Regions from separate parts of the Rhizobium sp. X9 genome, predicted to be linked through region 2. Evidence: predicted binding sites of a transcription regulator. Region 2 holds the regulator's gene; the other holds the start of a gene.
The links. The regulator PhoB, encoded in region 2, activates phosphate uptake and scavenging genes when phosphate is short. The targets are predictions, from matches to a motif close to TGTCATNNANCTGTCAT.

Region 1 (7,484 bases), 780 kb from region 2:
TGATCGGTGCTACCTATGCGCTGTTCGCCTGCACGCCCATCCTTGCTTTCGAGCGCGGTTACATCATGCCGGGCCTGTCGCGGCAGGTCAGCGCCCTGCCGACACCGGCCTATATCGCCGTCGGCCTCATCATTTACGCCATCCTGGTCTTTTGCGGCTTCGGGCTTGGCGGCACGATCCTGTGGCTCAGCGGGATATTTCCCGGCACCTGGAAGCGGGCGGTGCATGCCGAGGTGCAGACCCTTGTCTTTACCCTCATCGTCTGTGGCATCATCGTTTTCATCATGCGGGTGCGCGAGCTTCTGGGCCGCGATATCTTCATCGACCTCATTCTCGGGCGCTACAGACGCCCGGTCAGCGAAGACCGGGTCTTCATCTTCATCGATCTCGTCGGCTCCACCTCCTTCGCCGAAACCCATGGCGACCTGAAGGCGCAGGAGTTTCTCGGTGAAATCTTCGCAAGCTATGCCGCGCCGGTCAGAAAGCACGGTGGCGTCATCGACGACTATATCGGCGACGCCGCCATCATCACCTGGCCCTATCACATGGCGATAAGGCGAGCGGCCTGCGTGCGCTGTGTTTTCGACGTCCAGGCGACCATAGAAAGCAATCGCGACATGTGGCTTGCCCGCTTCGGCGAAGTGCCGCGCCTGCGCTTCGCCATCCATGGCGGACCGGTCATCACCGCCGAAATCGGCGTTGACCATCACAAGATCACCTATTTCGGCGATACGGTGAACACAACCTCTCGGCTCGAATCGCTGAGCAAGATGCTGGGACACCCCGTGCTGATTTCCGCCGATCTTGCGCATCAGCTGGTGCTTCCCAAGGGCGTGCGCAGCGAATATCTCGGCGAACACGCGGTCAAGGGCCGCGGCCAGACGCTCGGCGTGTGTACGCTCAGCCAGTATCAGGCCCCTGCTGCTTAAGCCAAGACGCGGGGGCGATACTGGCTTTTTAGGGCATCGTCATCAAAATTCATCAAAGCTTCAAACGACAATCACCTGCCTGTCATGCGACGACCATATCGCCTCAATCCTGTCTTCAACAGGAAATGAGGGGTCTCCATCATGAAGCACGTTCTTTTCGCATCCTGCGCTCTTCTTGCGCTCACCACCGCTTCGCATGCGGCTGACAAGGAGTTTCCGGCAAAGCTGGTCTCCCACGCCATTCTGCCGGCCAATACCATCATCGCAGCACCCGCCGATGCGCCGGAGCACCTCAAGACCTCCGCCAAGTTCACGACGGCCGACCGCAAGCGCGCTGAAGGTCTCGGCACCGTGCCCGGCAAGGACGGTGTGCGCCTGACCGGCCTTTCCATGCCGTTCAACGGCCAGCCCATGCAGGGCTTTTCCGGCATCAAGGCCATGCCCGATGGCAGCTTCTGGAGCCTTTCCGACAATGGTTTCGGTTCCAAGCTCAATTCCAGCGACGCCATGTTGATGCTTCACCATCTGAAATTCGACTGGGACGCCGGCAAGGTCAATGCGCTTGAAACCGTGTTCCTCTCCGACCCTGATATGAAGGCGCCCTTCCCGATCGTTCTGGAAGGCTCGAGCAAGCGCTACCTGACGGGTGCGGATTTCGACGTCGAATCCATTCAGCCGGTTGCCGATGGTTTCTGGGTGGGCGAGGAATTCGGGCCTTACATCCTGAAATTCACCCGCGACGGCAAGTTGACCGACGTCATTACCACCAAGGCTGGCGACATCGAGGTGAAGTCCCCGGATCATCCGACCCTGGCGCTGCCCGGCAACCCGACACAGAAAATGCCGGCTTTCAACCTGAAGCGTTCAGGCGGTTATGAAGGCATGGCGCTCTCCAAGGACGGCTCCAGGCTCTATGGCCTTCTGGAAGGCCCGCTCTACACCGCCGACGGCCAGGTGGAGAAGACCGAAGACGGTTCGACCGCACTGCGCATCATCGAACTCGACACCGCCAAAAAGGAATGGACCGGCCGCACCTGGCTTTACCCGCTGGCGCAAGGCGGCGAAGCCATCGGCGACTTCAACATGCTGGACGACAGCACGGCGCTGGTCATCGAGCGTGACAATGGCGCCGGCACCGCCGACAAGGCCTGCGCCGACCCGAAGAAGCCGGAAGCAAACTGCTTTGCCGTGCCCTCCAAGGTCAAGCGCATCTACAAGATCGAGTTCAATGACGCCAATGTCGGCAAGGCCGCGCGCAAGATCGGCTATATTGATCTGCTGAAAATCTCCGATCCTGATAACAAGAAGCGTCAGGGCGGCAGCAACGGTTTCTACGACATGCCTTTCGTCACCATCGAGAATGTCGATCGCGTTGACGCCACGCATATCATCGTCGGCAACGACAACAACCTGCCCTTCTCTGCCGGCCGTGCGCTGGACAAGGCCGACGACAACGAGTTCGTCCTCCTCGAAGTCAAGGATCTGCTCGACGCCAAGTAAGGAAAACGGTGCCGGAATTCATTCCGGCACCGCCCACGCATCGGCGTGAATTCAACAGTCGGAGCGTTCCTGCAGCCTTCATAGGGATGCGCGGCGCTCCGTTTCTCCACTGACCATGCCTGACCCGGAACCCGGTTCCGAAACAGGGAAGAGACCATATGCAGGACCATGCCGAACGACTTTATTACGCCTTGAGGAAAAGCTGGTCGGGCGAGACCAGCAGCCTGTGGTCACGCGAAAACCCGGCCAGGGGGCAAGGCAGCGTGACCGCGCTGGTGGTTCAGGATATTTTCGGCGGTGAACTGGCCAAAACCGCCGTCAGCGGTGGGGACCACTTTTACAATATCGTCGAAGGCACCCGCTGGGATTTCACCTTCAGCCAGTTCGATATTCCAGTCGGCTATCAGGACGCGCTCGCCAGCCGCACGGAAGCCATGGCGACGACCACGCCGCTGCAATATGCCTATCTCAGCGCCTGCATCCGCAAGGCGCTTGGGCACGGCTGACCTGCTTGCACATAAGTATCGGCCGATTGCCGTCTTGTCCCCAGTCCGGCATGACGGCAGCTATCATTCTCAATTTCAGCAACCCGATTTCGATCTCTCCCGCAAAGCGGACACAATCCTTGCGATAGTATCGGTCAGCGAAACGAAGCACACCGACAGGAGAGACGTTCGATGAATGAGAGTTGCCCGGTTCCGACACCGGCTGAGCGGCAAGTTCAGGACATATTGGAACGGACGGAAGCGGCGATGATGTCCACGATTCACGCAGCGCTTGAGCGCGCCAGCAAACAGGCCGCCGAGGAATTCAGGGCCGTTGGCTCAGAAATGCAGCCCCCGCCGCATGACTATTTCGCCGCTGTCGCTCACCAGCAGCTTTTCCTGCTCTTGTGTGGCGCCGACCCGCAAACATTCAAGGGCGGAGACCCCGAAATTGCGGGGCATATCATCCGGAATGCTCAAAACATATCCGATCACTACTGGACGAAAAAAGACGCGAGTTCGGGCGATTGACATACCATGCATGCAGGCAAGATTTTGCTCCACCTAGCGCGCATGATCTACATTTAAAGGGAACGCCCAGACCGACCGGTGTTCCTCGGCCTTTCCCACGTCACATGCCCTTCATCATCTCCGGTTAAGCAGGCCAAAATCCGGAGACTGGAATGGACCCGACCGCACAACCCAATCGCCCAAAGCTTGCAGAGACCTTTATCCATCCGACAGCAAGCATAAGGGATTCGAGCGTCGGCGAATGCTGCGAAATTCTGGCGGACACCTCCCTGCACCATGTGGAACTCGGAAATTACTCCTACCTCGGGCCTCGTTGCATGGCCGGTGACGCGACAATCGGGAAGTTCTGCGCCATCGCCGCAGAGGTCAGGATAGGTGCGCCAAACCATCCGATGGACCGCCCGTCCATGCATCGTTTCAGCTACTGCCCGGAATATTACTCTGCGGATGCCGTGCGCGACGACGCCTTCTTCGATCAGCGCAAGGCGGATCGTGCCATCATCGGTCACGATGTCTGGATTGGTCACGGGGTCATCGTGTTGCCGGGTGTAAAGGTTGGAGACGGCACCGTCCTGGCAGCGGGCGCAGTCGTCACCAGAGACGTGCCGCCCTATACCATCGTCGGTGGTGTGCCCGCAAAGATCATTCGCGAGCGATTTTCCCGAACCATCGCCGAAAAGCTGACCGCCATCGCATGGTGGGACTGGCCATTCGAGACAATCATGGCGCGGCTTGCCGATTTTCAGTCGAGCGATATCGAAGCCTTTTGCGAGCGCTGGGCCTGAAACAATTCGCGCCCCAACGGCGAAAACGTCTGTTTGTTATTCGAAGAAAAATACCAGCCGGCCGTTAGCCTCGCCACGGTGAGACAGAGTTGCAAAATCATGCAACCGACTTTTTCATATCGATGAGGATTTCACCTTCTCTTGAAGGATGCGGACGACGCCCGCACTCCTCAAAGCCGCAATCGCTGTAAAGCGCTATGTTCTTCGTCATCCGCATATTCGTGTAAAGGCGCAATTCGCCAATCCCACATTCCAAAGCGTGTAGCTCTGCGAAACGGAGAAGTGATTTCCCGATGCCCCTTCCCTGAAAGATGGGACTAACGGCTATGCTGTAAATCATGAGATATCGGTGATGGCTTTCGAGAACCACCAATCCAGACGTTTCGCCATCGGTTACGCTAAACCACACTTGTTCCGCAGAAATGCGCGGCAGGTAATCTTCAAAAGCGGGTTTGGGCGCAGCACCCACGATTTGTAGATATGCTGGAATATAGGCCGCAGCACTGATCTCTTTCACGATCAGCGCTTCGTGCGGCAACGCCAGTCTAAATCGTGTCTCGGTCAACGGATCCCCTTAAGCCAGCTCCCATGTTGACCAGCATTCTATGCTACGTCATGCGCGCGACCATTTATTCGAACACAAATGCCAACCGCTTGCCCGTCAGCTTCGCCAATTGCTGCAGGCGGCCATCCAGTCGCTCGCCGGCGAAATCACAATAATCATGCGGTACGACGAATTCCAGATCCACATCCGGATTGGTGGATTTGCGGAATTTCAGGTGGTCGACGACGCCAGGCATCGAAGCCGAGAAGAGGTAGACGACGCGCAGCAGGCCGCCGAGAAGTTTCCCCAGCTCCAGCAGGCGATCGCCCGCCATGGCTGCGAGCGGTTGGGTGGTGCCGTTGTCGTTCAGCCCCTCGAAACGGTAATAATTGGCAAGCGCGATATAGGCACGGCCCGGATGGGTGATCGCCACGAAGGAGGAATGGGCGATGATGTTCAATGCCTGCAGGCCACGATAGTCCGGATGGGCGCGCCAGCTGATATCGGCCAGAAGGCAGGCCGCCTGCCGGTAACGGCTTTCCTCTTCCGTCTCTTCGATACCGAAGACCGGGAAAGTGCGGCCGCTCCAGTCCGCCAGTTCACGTGCATGTTCAGGCGAACGGGCGCGCAGAATGGCAAGTTCGTCGGCCGTGACCAGCAGCGGATCGGAATCCCGCTCGGTTTCCGTCAGGAGCGAATAGAGATAACCTTCGCGCACGCCCTGCGCCGAGAAGGCGATCTTTGCCGGTTTCATGACCTTCAGAACTTCGCGCATGGCGATGGCGCCGAAGGGCAACAGCGAACGGCGGTTCTTGGAGACTGCCTGCCAGGCAGGGTCCTTGCTGTCCCTGGAGACGATAACCTCTTCCAGAAAATTCAGCATTTCCTCCAGCGGCAATTCGTAACCCTGCATCATGTGCAGCGGATAGCCGGTGATTTCCATGTGCAGCTTGGCGATATTTCGCCATGTGCCGCCCACGGCATAAAAGGTACGCCCCTCGCCCGCCGCCAGAAGTTTGGCGAAGGATTTGACGTGTTTTCTGGCAATGGTTGCGGCTTTTTCCAGCGAGCCGTCCGATTGCTCCGACAGTCGCAGGCCGCCGAGCGGCAGGGTGATGCCCTCGCCGCAGCTTTTGCCCCTGATGTCGATGAGTTCGAGCGAACCACCGCCCAGGTCGCCGGCAATGCCATCCGGCTCGTGGAAACCGCTGATAACGCCATAGGCGGAATAAAGTGCTTCCTTCTCGCCTGACAGCACCTCGATCTCGCAACCGAGGATCGCTTCGGCTTCGCGGATGAAATCCGGACCGTTTTCCGCCTCACGCGCCGCCGCCGTTGCCAGCACGTAGAGCTGCTGCGCCTGCGCCTGTTCGGAAAGCGCATGGAAGCGCCGCAGCGCCATCAATGCCCGGCCAACACCTTCCTCATGCATGCGGCCCGTCAGCGCCAGCCCCTTACCGAGACCGCAAAGGACCTTTTCGTTGAACAGCACGGCGGGCGCGCGGGAGAGGCCTTCATATACGACGAGACGAACGGAGTTCGAACCAATATCTATGACGGAAACGGGGGCAAGGCCGGTCAGCCGCCCCTGTGCTTCTGATCGAGTCATTCAGCCTGTTTCTTGCGGGACGAAATCAACCCGGCAATCAATTTGGGCGCACTGGATTTCAAGGCTTCACCACGTCCGGAAAGGCTGGGATTGGTCATGAAATAGTGCTGCGCGTTGAACGGTTCTTCGCCTTTACGCACCTCGATGCGCCTCGACGTTCCGTCCGCAAGTATCTCGTAGCTCTGCTGGTTGTCAATGAGATTGCCCAGCATAATCTGTGAAAGAACCTGCTCGTGCACGGTGGGGTTGGTCAGCGGCACCAGCGTTTCCACACGGCGATCGAGGTTGCGCGGCATCATGTCGGCGGAGCCGATATAGACCAGCGCCTTGTCGGAAGGCAGGCCGAAACCATTGCCGAAGCAGAAGATACGGCTGTGCTCCAGGAAGCGGCCAACGATCGATTTAACGCGGATATTGTCCGACAGGCCCGGCACCTGCGGACGCAGGCAGCAGATGCCGCGCACCACAAGATCGATTTCCACACCGGCTGCACTGGCGCGGTAAAGGGAATCGATGATTTCAGGATCGACCAGCGAATTCATCTTCATCCAGATCGCCGCCGGCGCGCCGCGCTTGGCGTGTTCGATCTCTTCATTGATGTGCTTCACGATGCGCGAGCGCAGCGTATAGGGCGAAATCGCGAGCTTCATGCCTTCTTCCGGTTCGCCATAACCGGTGATGAAGTTGAAGATATTCGCCATGTCATGGGCGATCTTCGGGTTACAGGTGAAGAAGGAAAGGTCGGTATAAATCTTGGCCGTGATCGGGTGATAGTTGCCGGTGCCGAGGTGGCAATAGGTCCGGAGCTTGCCGTCCTCGCGGCGCACCACCATCGACATCTTGGCATGGGTCTTCAGTTCGATGAAGCCGAACACCACCTGCACGCCGGCGCGCTCCAGGTCGCGCGCCCAGCGGATATTGGCTTCTTCATCGAAACGTGCCTTCAGCTCCACCAGCGCGGTGACGGACTTACCCGCTTCGGCCGCGTCGATCAGCGCGCGAACGATCGGGCTGTCATTGGAGGTGCGATAAAGCGTCTGCTTGATGGCAAGCACGTCGGGGTCGCGCGCGGCCTGCAGCAGGAACTGCACAACCACGTCG
Region 2 (7,484 bases):
TGCCCAGAAGCAGGCCTTCGCCGCGGATTTCCTCGATCACGTCAGGATAACGATCCTTGAGCGAGGCGAGGCCCTGGCGGAAAACCAACGCGACATCACGGACCTTTTCGAGAAAACCGTCGGCTAGAACGACATCCAGCACGGCATTGCCGACCGCCATGGCCAGCGGATTGCCGCCATAGGTGGTGCCGTGTACGCCCGCCGTCATGCCGGAAGCAGCATCCGCTGTTGCAAGGCATGCGCCGAGCGGGAAACCGCCGCCAATACCCTTGGCGACTGCCATGATATCGGGCGCAACACCGGTCTGCTCATAGGCAAAGAGTTTGCCCGTGCGGCCGACGCCCGTCTGGACCTCATCGAAAATCAGGAGCAGGCCGTGCTCGTCGCACAGACCACGCAGGAGTTGCAGGAATTCCTTGCTGGGCGCGCGGATACCGCCCTCGCCCTGGATGGGCTCGATCAGAAGTGCGGCCGTCTCGGCCGTGATGGCTGCCTTCAGGGCATCGACATCGCCGAACGGCACCTGATCGAAACCTTCGACCTTGGGACCGAAACCTTCGAGATATTTCTGCTGGCCGCCGGCGGCGATCGTCGCAAGCGTGCGGCCATGGAACGCGCCTTCGAACGTGACGATACGGAACTTTTCCGGATGGCCTTTCGAATAGTGATAACGGCGCGCGGTCTTTATTGCACATTCCAGTGCTTCCGCGCCGGAATTGGTGAAGAACACCTTGTCTGCGAAAGTCGCTTCCGTCAGGCGCCTGGCGAGTTTTTCCTGTCCCGGCACTTCATAGAGGTTCGAGACGTGCCAGACCTTCTCGGCCTGCGTCTTGATCGCATCCACAAGGTGCGGATGGGCATGGCCCAGTGAGTTGACGGCGACACCGGCCGCAAAATCGAGATATCGTTCGCCGCTTTCCGTGAACAGCCAGACGCCCTCACCGCGCTCAAAGCGCAGGGGGGCTCTGGAAAACGTATCAAACAATGGCGCGGCGGCTTCGGCCATGGCTGTATCACTCCTTGCGCAGATGCGCTGTCAACGGTTGTCAATAGGCTTCAAGGGTTATCCCTCGCCTGAAAATCAAAAATGCCGCCTCGCGGCGGCAGGGGCACTATTGTCACTTCGTTTGCCGATGTCAACAAAAGTCCGCGTTTCCCGGGCTTCTCAAGCCCTAGTAGGTGGCGGCCGGCGAGCCCCAAGGTGTTGCCTTTCAGACTCAACTCGCCAGCAAGTTGGGGAAAACCGGAAAATCGATTCCAGATGATTCCCCCGACTCTTGCCACGGAGTCTGCGTGGCACTAGGTTAATCGCTAATTACTAGACTGCATTGCGGCGGAACTAGTCACCAAAAATCCGGCGGAAACCACGCTTGCGGCACGCCCGCGAGACGGAGAGGGATTCTGCCGAAAATACACGCGACAAGCGGAGAAGCGGCATGAACTGGACAGACGAGCGAGTCGAAAAACTCAAGAAATTGTGGTCCGAAGGGCTTAGCGCCAGCCAGATAGCAGCGCAGCTGGGCGGTGTCAGCCGCAATGCCGTAATCGGCAAGGTCCATCGTCTCAACCTGCCGGGGCGCGTCAAGGCTGGCGGTCCGGTCACTTCGGCACGTTCCGCGCCCAAGCGCACCGCTGCACCTGCTCCGCGCACGACGACTTTCGCAGGCCGCGTCAACGCAGCCCCGGCGCGGGTTCTCACCCGTTCGAACGCGGCAACGGCGCTGCACGAGGAGATCGACATCGAGACCGCACAGGTTCTCGATTACGTTCCTTCCAAAAACGTTGTCACGCCGATTTCCCGTCGCCTGACGCTGACGGAACTGACCGAGCGCACCTGCAAGTGGCCGGTTGGCGATCCGCTGAAGGACGACTTCCATTTCTGCGGTTGTGAAGCGCTGGAATCTTCGCCCTATTGCAAGTTCCATGCGAAACTCGCCTACCAGCCGGTGAGCGAGCGCCGTAAGGCTTGAGTGTTGCGGCACGCATTTCAACACTCAAAATTACGGGCCTTCGGGCCCGTTTTTTTATGACGAAAAACAGGCCGGCTCCGCGGTCAGCTTGATGACAGCGCGCCGAACCCTTGCCACTCCCTCGTGATTGGGCGTCACCCTTCGATTTTGGTTTCAACTGGCTGCCGATCCTCCGTCAAGACGGAGAATGGCATCGAGTTTTGTGGATGTTGATATAGAAAAAGCCCGAAACCGTTTCCGATTTCGGGCCTGCTTTTTTGCGGCACCATGTTGCCAGCGAAACTATCGGCTCCGCTTCGCTCAGGCTTCCATCGAATATCCGGCACCACGCACGGTGCGGATAACATCCTGCATGTGCGAAAAATTCAGAGCCTTGCGCAGACGGCCGACATGCACATCGACAGTGCGCTCATCGACATAGATATCGTGACCCCAGACGCCATCCAGCAATTGCGAGCGGGAAAACACCCGGCCCGGCGATGTCATCAGGAACTCCAGCAGGCGGAATTCCGTCGGGCCGAGGCGAACTTCGCGGCTTTTGCGGTGAACGCGATGGGTTTCGCGATCGAGTTCGATATCGCCGCATTTCAGCACCGATGACAGAACCTCGGGCCGGGCCCGGCGCAGCATGGCCTTGACGCGGGCCATGAGTTCCGGCGTCGAAAACGGCTTGACGACATAATCATCGGCACCGGTGGCAAGACCGCGAACCCGCTCACTTTCCTCTCCGCGCGCCGTCAGCATGATGATGGGCAGGCGTTCGGTTTCCGGCCGCATTCTCAATCGCCTGCAGAGTTCGATACCGGACACACCGGGCAGCATCCAATCCAGGATGAGAAGATCCGGAATACGCTCCTGCAGCCTGATTTCCGCCTCGTCGCCACGGGGTATCGTGTCGACGTCGTATCCCTCAGCCTCGAGATTGTAACGAAGCAGGACGCTCAACGCTTCCTCGTCTTCCACAACTGCAATCTTGGGCACCATATATTGAACTCCGCAAGCTTCTGCTTGTCTGTTACTCGGTCACCGAACCGAGGGTGTTGGAACTGTCGTCCTTCGGACGCTCGCCCTCCGGCTGGCTGCCGGTGGTCATGTAATAGATCGTCTCGGCAATATTCGTGGCGTGGTCGCCGATGCGCTCGATGTTCTTGGCGCAGAACAGAAGATGCGTGCAGGTGGTGATGTTGCGCGGATCTTCCATCATGTAGGTCAGAAGCTCCCGGAAGAGCGACGTGTACATCGCGTCGATTTCCTCGTCGCGCTCGCGAATGGCATTGGCCTTCTCGGCGGAACGGGTGGAATAGACGTCGAGGACTTCCTTGAGCTGCACCAGCGCCAGCTCCGACAGATGTTCGATGCCGCGGGCGAGCTTGCGCGGCACGCCGGTTCCGGCAACCGCGATGACGCGCTTTGCGGTGTTCTTGCCGAGATCGCCGACGCGTTCCAGATCGGCGGCGATGCGCAGGGTGCCGATGATCTCGCGAAGGTCGGCCGCCACAGGTTGGCGTCTGGCGATGGTGACGATGGCCTTGTCGCCGATTTCGCGTTCGGCATGGTCGAGAATTGTATCGTCGGAAATGACCTTCTGCGCGAGTGCCGCATCGGAATTGACGAGGGCACGCACGGCGTCGCCGCACATCTGCTCGGCAAGACCGCCCATTTCGGCGATGCGGCGCGTCAGAAACTTCAATTCGTCGTCATAGGCGGACAGGATATGCGAATGGGTCGTTGTCTGTGTCACGGTCTAGTCCTCCGGCTTGGCCTGCATGCGCGTACCCGGAAGCGGGCACGGCAGAGGCACCAGTCTTGTTCGGTTTCGAGAAAGCGCCGGCCGGGGATCAGCCGAAGCGGCCCATGATGTAATCCTGCGTGCGCTGGTCGTCCGGATTGGTGAACATCTTGTCCGTTTCATTTTCTTCGACAAGATGACCAAGATGGAACATGGCCGTACGCTGCGAAACACGCGCCGCCTGCTGCATGGAGTGCGTGACGATGACGATCGTGTAGTTGGTGCGCAGTTCGTGGATCAGTTCCTCGACCTTTGCGGTCGCGATCGGATCGAGCGCCGAGCAGGGTTCGTCCATCAGGATGACTTCCGGGCTGACGGCAACCGCGCGCGCGATGCACAGACGCTGCTGCTGACCACCGGAGAGACCCGTGCCGGACTCCAGCAGGCGATCCTTCACCTCGTTCCAGAGACCCGCCTTCTGCAGGCTCTGCTCGACGATCTGGTCCATATCCGCCTTGTTGCGGGCGAGACCATGGATGCGCGGGCCGTAGGCGATGTTTTCATAGATGGTCTTGGGAAACGGGTTCGGCTTCTGGAACACCATGCCGACGCGGGCGCGCAATTCGACGACGTCGATCGCCTGATCGTAGATATCGTCCGTGTCGAGCGTGATCTTGCCGGTGACCCGGCAACCGTCGATCGTGTCGTTCATGCGGTTCAAGGTGCGCAGGAAAGTGGATTTACCGCAACCGGACGGGCCGATAAGCGCAGTCACCGTGTTTTCACGGACGTTGAGGTTCACGTCGTAAAGCGCGCGCTTTTCGCCGTAATAAACCGAAACGTCCTTGCCGATCATCTTGTATGAGACTTCATTCATTTTCTTGTCCAGCGCCTTTTCAACTGCTGCTTCCGACAACATGTTCATTGCTCTAGCTCCCTCTACCAGCGCCGCTCAAAGCGGCGACGCAACAGGATTGCGCCAACATTCATGACGATGAGGAACAGAAGCAGGATGATGATAGCGCCAGATGTCCTCTCGACAAAGGCGCGTTCGGCTTCGTTCGCCCACATGTAAATCTGCACCGGCAGAGCCGTGGACGGATCCATTGGCGTTGTCGGATAATTCGCAACGAATGCCACCATGCCGATCAGAAGCAGCGGCGCCGTTTCGCCCAATGCGTGGGCGAGGCCGATGATGGTGCCGGTCAGAATGCCGGGCATGGCGAGCGGCAGGACGTGGTGGAAGATCGTCTGCATCTTGGATGCGCCCAGACCGAGTGCGGCAGCGCGGATCGACGGCGGCACGGCCTTCAATGCGGCACGGGTCGCGATGATGATCGTCGGCAGCGTCATCAGCGTCAGGACAAGGCCGCCAACCAGAGAGGCGGAGCGCGGAAAGCCCATGAAGTTGATGAAAACGGAAAGGCCGAGCAGACCGTAGACGATCGAAGGAACTGCCGCCAGATTGTTGATGTTCACCTCGATGAGATCCGTCAGGCGGTTCTTAGGGGCAAATTCTTCAAGATAGATGGAGGCTGCGACGCCGATCGGCAGCGACAGCACAAGCACGATCAGCATCATGTAAAAGGAGCCGATCAGCGCCACGCCGACACCCGCCGCTTCCGGACGGCTCGAATTGCCGTTGACGAAGATGCCGGTATTGAAATGCTTGCCGAGCTGGCCGCTTTCGGCGAGCTGGTTCATCCAGCCGAGCTGCTGGTTCGAGATACGGCGGTTGGCTTCATCCACCGTCATGTCCACCTGGCCCTTGAAGGCACTGTCGACATCACCAGACGCCAGAAGCGTGACGGTGCGCGTGGTGCCGATAATGGCCGGATCGGCAACGACGATATCGCGCAGCTGTGTGCGAACGCTGTCCGAGATCATGGTGTTGACGGCGCGAAGACCGGCACGGTCCGTCGGCGCAACGCCAAGAACCTTGGCGACGGCATCGCGAGCGAGGACGGGATAATTGGCCGTCATCAGCTTGGCAGGATTTGCGGCCCGCTCATTCTTCGGATCGATGATCAGTTCGGAAAACTCGACCGGAACGGTGATCATCGTCTGCTGGAAGGCGGTGTAACCCTTGGAGACGACCGACCAGAGCAGCAGGAAGAGGAACAGGAGGCCAAAGGAAATCGCTGCCATGCCATAGGCACGGAAACGGCGTTCGGCGGCGTAGCGGCGCTTGATGCCGATATCACGACGTGCGGCCTTGTTGGTGCCGGCAGCGCCGGCTGCGGGAGAAACGATGTCGGTCATTCATATTGCTCCCGGTATTTGCGCACGATGTAAAGCGCGTAGATATTCAGGCAAAGCGTGATGGCAAAAAGCGTGATGCCCAGCGCGAAGGCAACCAGCGTTTGCGGCGAGGTGAATTCAAGGTCGCCGGTCAGCTGACTGACGATCTTGACCGTTACGGTGGTCATCGGTTCGAAGGGGTTGAGTTGCAGGCGGGCGGCAACGCCGGCCGCGAGAACCACGATCATGGTTTCGCCGATCGCACGCGATGCCGTCATCAGCACGGCGCCGACGATGCCGGGAAGAGCGGCGGGAACGATGACCTTCTTGATGGTTTCAGACCGCGTGGCGCCGAGACCGAGCGAACCGTCACGCAGAGAGCGCGGCACGGCGGTGATGATGTCATCCGACAGCGACGAGACATAGGGGATCAGCATGATGCCCATGACGAAGCCGGCGGTGATGACGCTCTGCGCCTGGATGAAGTTGGCGTAATTACCCGTCGCCAGACCGTTGATCTGCGTGGAAATGTCTCTGAGGAACGGACCAACCGTCGTCAGCGCGAAGAAGCCGTAGACGATGGTGGGAATGCCGGCGAGCACCTCGAGCAGCGGCTTTGCCACGGAGCGAAGGCGTGGCGAGGCGTATTCCGACATGTAGATCGCCGAAAACAGGCCGACCGGGACCGCCACCAGCATGGCGACGAAACCGATGTAAAGCGTGCCGGCGAGCAGCGGGATCAGGCCGAACTGGCCGGACGAGTCCGTTGCACCCGCCGCCGCGAAACGCGGATCCCATACCGTTCCGAAGAAGAACTGGTGTGCCGGAACCATGGTGAAGAACTGGATGGCTTCCGTCAGCATCGACAGGACGATGCCGATGGTCGTCAGAATGGCAATGGAGGAGGCAACGAGCAGGGCCGCGAGAATGACCTTCTCGACCCTGTTGCGCGCCCGGAAGCGCGGAGCGATCGAACGCAGCGCATAAGCTGCACCGCCGAAAGCGGCCAGCAGCACGATTGCGATCATCGCAATACGGCTGGTGGACGTCATCGCGTTCAGCGTCTGGGCGGCATCGACCATGTAGCGCTCGGGATCGCCGGCGATGGCAACGCCCTTCGACGCCAGAAGCGGCCGCACTGTGGCGGCATCCGCATCAACCTGCGCCGTTTCCTCCGCCGTCAGCCGCTGCAGACCTCGGGCGATCGACGTTACCATACCATATGTCAGGCTCTGCTGCGCTTCGGATTGAGCGCGCACATCTTCAGGAAATTCAGCGCGCACGGAAGACGTAATGATCAGCGGGCTGATGACAAGCCAGGCGCAGAGAATGAGCGCCGCGGGCAGCACCGCCCAGACCACCGCGTAGGAACCGTGATAACCGGCACGGGAATGCATGGTGGCGGGGCGCCCGCCAGACAGGGCAACGGCACGGCGGCTGCCGAGCAGATAGCTGCCGATGCCGATCAGCGCCAGTATCAGCAAAAGGATCGATGTGTTCATTAGAGTTCCCTCGGCGTGCCCCAAGAGCACGATGCGATATCG

Region 1: a site for PhoB is predicted at 3,544-3,560, ahead of JZY08_RS04355 (DapH/DapD/GlmU-related protein). Genes of this name have one in related genera too.

The regions. Positions count from the first base shown of each region.
Region 1 is NZ_CP071311.1:892,522-900,005, reverse strand. Features, by position in the region: gene JZY08_RS04375 (adenylate/guanylate cyclase domain-containing protein) at 1-929, shown strand, start outside; gene JZY08_RS04370 (esterase-like activity of phytase family protein) at 1,071-2,429, shown strand; gene JZY08_RS04365 (hypothetical protein) at 2,588-2,935, shown strand; gene JZY08_RS04360 (hypothetical protein) at 3,107-3,445, shown strand; gene JZY08_RS04355 (DapH/DapD/GlmU-related protein) at 3,598-4,230, shown strand; gene JZY08_RS04350 (N-acetyltransferase) at 4,328-4,795, opposite strand; gene ppx (exopolyphosphatase) at 4,860-6,383, opposite strand; partial or broken gene JZY08_RS04340 (RNA degradosome polyphosphate kinase) at 6,380-7,484, opposite strand, start outside.
Region 2 is NZ_CP071311.1:109,648-117,131, reverse strand. Features, by position in the region: gene JZY08_RS00540 (aspartate aminotransferase family protein) at 1-1,006, opposite strand, end outside; gene JZY08_RS00535 (GcrA family cell cycle regulator) at 1,437-1,970, shown strand; gene phoB (phosphate regulon transcriptional regulator PhoB) at 2,271-2,954, opposite strand; gene phoU (phosphate signaling complex protein PhoU) at 2,986-3,711, opposite strand; gene pstB (phosphate ABC transporter ATP-binding protein PstB) at 3,809-4,624, opposite strand; gene pstA (phosphate ABC transporter permease PstA) at 4,639-5,961, opposite strand; gene pstC (phosphate ABC transporter permease subunit PstC) at 5,958-7,442, opposite strand.